2 regions of the Shewanella sp. 10N.286.52.A9 genome follow, and region 1 is predicted to be linked to the other one. Evidence: riboswitches for the same ligand, from Rfam matches in the RefSeq annotation. Region 1 holds a riboswitch; the other holds the start of a gene.
What was found. A riboswitch is a leader RNA that binds a small molecule or an ion and turns the genes downstream of it on or off. The one in region 1 is predicted to bind thiamine pyrophosphate.

Region 1 (2,210 bases):
TTTTCAATTGATTATTTACGAGCAGGTTTGCATCAAGATACGTTTGCAGAGTGTAAAATTACTCGCCAAGGTCGCAGAGTTGCAAATGTGAGTATTAATTGTTGGCAAACAAACAGAAAACAGCTTGTTGCGACAGCAAGAGCGCACTTCTTGTTAGATCAATAATAAGATGACTGAAGCGCTTTAATACCTATGGGATTCAAATTCACAGTGTTAAAAGGATAAATGATGAAGATTTCAATCGTAATAGTAACCTTATTTTTGTTGATGACTGGTTGTGCAAATCACACCGCTGGATTATCAGCAGGATCTAATGGTGTTGTTCGAGTCGACAATAATTCATTTTCCCGAGAAGTTGGTATTGAGCAAGTCAGAGTCCGCACTCAAGCTGATTTACTGCAAGGCTCCGCACTGATTTTAAGTAAAGTTTCTACTGATTTAAGACTGCAGTATAAATTTACTTGGTACGATGCAAACGACTTTACTATTGAAGATGAAGGCGTGAGTTGGAAATCATTAAAACTACACGGTAAGCAGCAAATGCAGGTGAGTGCGTTAGCGCCAAATGCCAATGCTACTCGGTTTGAAGTGTATGTAAGAAAAGCGTTTTCAAATTAATCCTAACGTCACTTGTTTAGAGCGTTACGTGCATCATACTGTGCATAATTGGTGATGATTTAGTGATTCATTAGCCGTTGGTTTTCTTCTCACTGAGTCCAATTTGGCCGCTAAATAAACTCATTATAAAACACCCAATAATCGGGTGTTTTTTTATGGCTTAAATACCACAATTTATGACATGCCTTCGTGCTAGTATCACGCATTTTGTGCTCTTATTAATCATTCAATTGTTTCTGAAGCCAGCTTGTATTGATTTAGTTAATGAAAAGTGTTCACTAATAGTGTCGCACTTTAGTTGAATCGTTTATAATCCGCCTCGCCAAGGGGTGTTTGCGTTTTTTTTTCGTAAACTGAGATGTCTTATGACAAACCCTTAGAACCTGATCCGGCTAATACCGGCGTAGGAATGGGCTGCATGCTTTACTTGCTATTTTTGTCATGGATGCACAAACTAATTCACTATGCTTGCCGGATCTCAAAATGAATATTTGAGGTCCTATGTCTTTATTTAAATCAAAATCGCCTTTGGCGGTTGCCATTCTCGCCGCTTTATCTACTTCAGCTGTCGCTCAAACTGAAAATATTGAACGTGTTGCACCTAATGCCGAAAAAATGGAAGTGATTGTTGTTAACGCTGACTTTAGTGGTGTTGAACTTGAAAAAGTTCCATCGAGTGTCACTGTCATTGATAGCCAACAATTACAAGATGAAGGTGCTCAACATTTCGAAGACGTATTAAATTCAATCGCCAATTTTAACTGGTCTGGTGGCAGCTCGCGTCCTAAATATTTTCAAATTCGTGGTGTCGGTGAGCAAGAAGAATATCAAGGTGCCCCTAATTCATCGGTTGGTTTTATTGTTGATGATATCGATCTCTCGGGTATCGGCATGGTTTCTAGCATGTACGATATGCAACAAGTTGAAGTCCTTCGTGGACCTCAAGGTACCCAATACGGTGCTAATGCATTAGCGGGTTTAATATATTTAAAAAGTAACGATCCGACGGATGTGTTTGAGCATGGCGCCCAAATGTCACTTGGTGATGACGACTTACAAACATTTTCTGGTTTTAGCTCTGGCCCACTGAGCGATTCAGGCAAATTATTATATCGCGTATCGCTTGAGCAGCACTCACAAAATGGCTACCGCGATAATACATATCTTGAGCGCGAAGATACCAATGCCCGTGATGAGTTTACCGCTCGTGCAAAATTACGCTGGTATGCTGCTGAAAATGTCCAATTAGACTTAACTTTACTGCATGCAAATTTTGACAATGGCTATGATGCATGGACATTAGACAATAATGGTTTTGAAACCATTACTGACAAGCCTGGTGTAGACAGCCAAAAAACCACAGGTGTAGGCTTTAAAGCTATTTTCTCTCAATTCGATACATTTGAATTAACCTCATTGACCTCATACGCACAAACAGACCATCATCATAATTACGATGGTGACTGGGCTAACCCTGATTACTGGGCATCAAAAGAATGTCCAGCTTATGACGAGAATTGGGCTGTAATTGGTACTGAACCATGTGTTTATGATTACACTTGGGACAAACAAGGCGATCGTAAAACCATTTC
Region 2 (2,210 bases), on a different contig from region 1:
CTTTCTTTATGATGGCTTAAACACCACTTCGCCATGATCGAACCACCACGAGAAACAATGCCAGTAAGTCGTTTTGCAGTCATTGGCACATAGCGAAGCAATACCCCAGCATGAATCGTAAAGTAATCAACCCCTTGCTCAGCTTGCTCAATCAAAGTATCTCTAAACACTTCCCATGTTAAATCTTCAGCAACGCCATTAACTTTTTCAAGCGCTTGATAAATGGGTACAGTTCCAATCGGCACAGGCGAATTACGGATGATCCATTCACGGGTTTCATGAATATAACGACCAGTGGATAAATCCATCACCGTATCGGCGCCCCATCGAGTTGACCAGACAAGTTTTTCTACTTCTTCTTCAATAGACGAGGTCACCGCTGAGTTGCCAATATTAGCATTCACTTTAACCAAAAAATTTCGGCCAATGATCATTGGCTCAGCTTCAGGGTGATTGATGTTAAGCGGGATAATTGCTCTACCACGAGCCACTTCTGAACGAACAAATTCAGCAGTTATTGGCTGACCTATACTTGCCCCAAAGGCTTCTCCTTGAGCTTTTTGAGTTAAGATCTTATAGGTAACCTGCTCCCGAGCCATGTTTTCACGAATCGCGATGTATTCCATTTCAGGAGTAATAATCCCCTGTCGAGCATAATGCATCTGTGTAACACACTTGCCCGTTTTGGCGCGTTTAGGAGACACTAAAGCCTCGAAACGTAAATGATCTAACCCATCGTCAGCTAATCTTTGCTGAGTAAAATTAGAACTAACCCCTTTAAGCTGCTCAGTATCTTCACGCTCTTCAATCCATGCTTGTCTAAATTTGTTTAAACCTAGACGGACATTAATTTTGGCTTCAGGATCTGAATAAGCCCCCGCGCAATCATAAACTTTTATTGGTGGGTTTGACTCTGTAACCGGATTCTCGTCATTGCCACCAATAATGGTGTCCGTTTGATGAATTTGGCGCATGCCGACTCGCAAATCATCTCGAGAGCCTGTCAGATAAATTTTTTCAGAGTTAGGATGTTGTAGTGGTTTTAGCGTATCAATAAACGCTTGGGCTTGTTCACGGGTTTGACGACGATTTGACATTAGCAACCTCAAAATTAATTAAATAGAGTTGCTTGTCTGGAGAATGATGTTGATGACGAGCGAGTTATAAAAACTCTGTAATTTGCTGATGAAGTTTACTCAAAAATGCTCCTTGAGCGTAAACTTTCTATGCTTTTACATTAGAAATAATTTGCTAGAAACAAAGCATAAACGGCTTTATTTTGAAGCGAATCATTTACACGCTAAGCAAAAAAACGAGCAAATTAACTGCTTGTTTCCTTCGCAGGTTTTAACCTGATCAGGTTCAACGGATCCCGAATAAACGGTCTCAGCCATAAGGCACTCCGACAAGATGTCAGCAGTATACTCAGCTTAAATAACAAATTACAAGTGAATTTATATAAAGTTAATTTGCCTTATGTTCGAAAATTACGTTAATACAAAACCCTGAAACTATTGAATATATTTCAAATTAACTTATTTAAATATAAGTTGAATGAATATTAATGACAGCAAATAACTTAAATAAATCTCCAACAAACGAATAAATCATTTAGGGAAGTCGAATTTTAGCTAACCTTTTCTCAATTGACTTTGAAATGGCTTTCTTCATTTTGGCACTATCACAGGGCTCTGCATAACCTAACCCTTCAGCATGAGGATTTATTTGCGTAGGCAGTTTAACAACACGATAGCAGGTATCACCTTGACGCATAATTCGATTCGGATCTAAACGGTGATCAAATGTTGTTGCTTGACGAGTATCTTCAATAATAATGAGTTCAATATCTTCCATCTCCGGTGTCATTTCACTCACACTTGCACCACTTTTTGATGTTGCATTGCGTGCTTGATTACCGATTAATAAATCCAGCGATTGCTGATTCAAGTTTTTTAACATGTCATGGCTCGCTTGATTAATAATGGCGAGCTTGTCATTACTACCAATACCTATTGCCCCTGATTCGGACGAAAACAAATCACTGTCAAAAAGATGATTATCGCTATTCACTTGCTCAATATCTTGCAAGTACATACTTTCAACGTTATTCCAATTAAACGCTTGTTCTGACTCAAATTGTTGTAACAGTGAAGGTTTCGCTTTAACGGTATCACTTAATTTAACCACCGCTTTGAGTTCAGAGTCCTGTT

Region 2: linked by a shared signal. The riboswitch ahead of thiC (phosphomethylpyrimidine synthase ThiC) and the one ahead of AB4128_RS19805 (TonB-dependent receptor) in region 1 are both predicted to bind thiamine pyrophosphate.

The regions. Positions count from the first base shown of each region.
Region 1 is NZ_JBFRJQ010000035.1:32,848-35,057, reverse strand. It holds gene AB4128_RS19815 (PaaI family thioesterase) at 1-165, shown strand, start outside; gene AB4128_RS19810 (YcfL family protein) at 226-618, shown strand; TPP riboswitch at 934-1,045, shown strand; gene AB4128_RS19805 (TonB-dependent receptor) at 1,120-2,210, shown strand, end outside.
Region 2 is NZ_JBFRJQ010000033.1:18,701-20,910, reverse strand. It holds gene thiC (phosphomethylpyrimidine synthase ThiC) at 1-1,097, opposite strand, end outside; TPP riboswitch at 1,317-1,415, opposite strand; gene AB4128_RS19400 (hypothetical protein) at 1,612-2,210, opposite strand, start outside.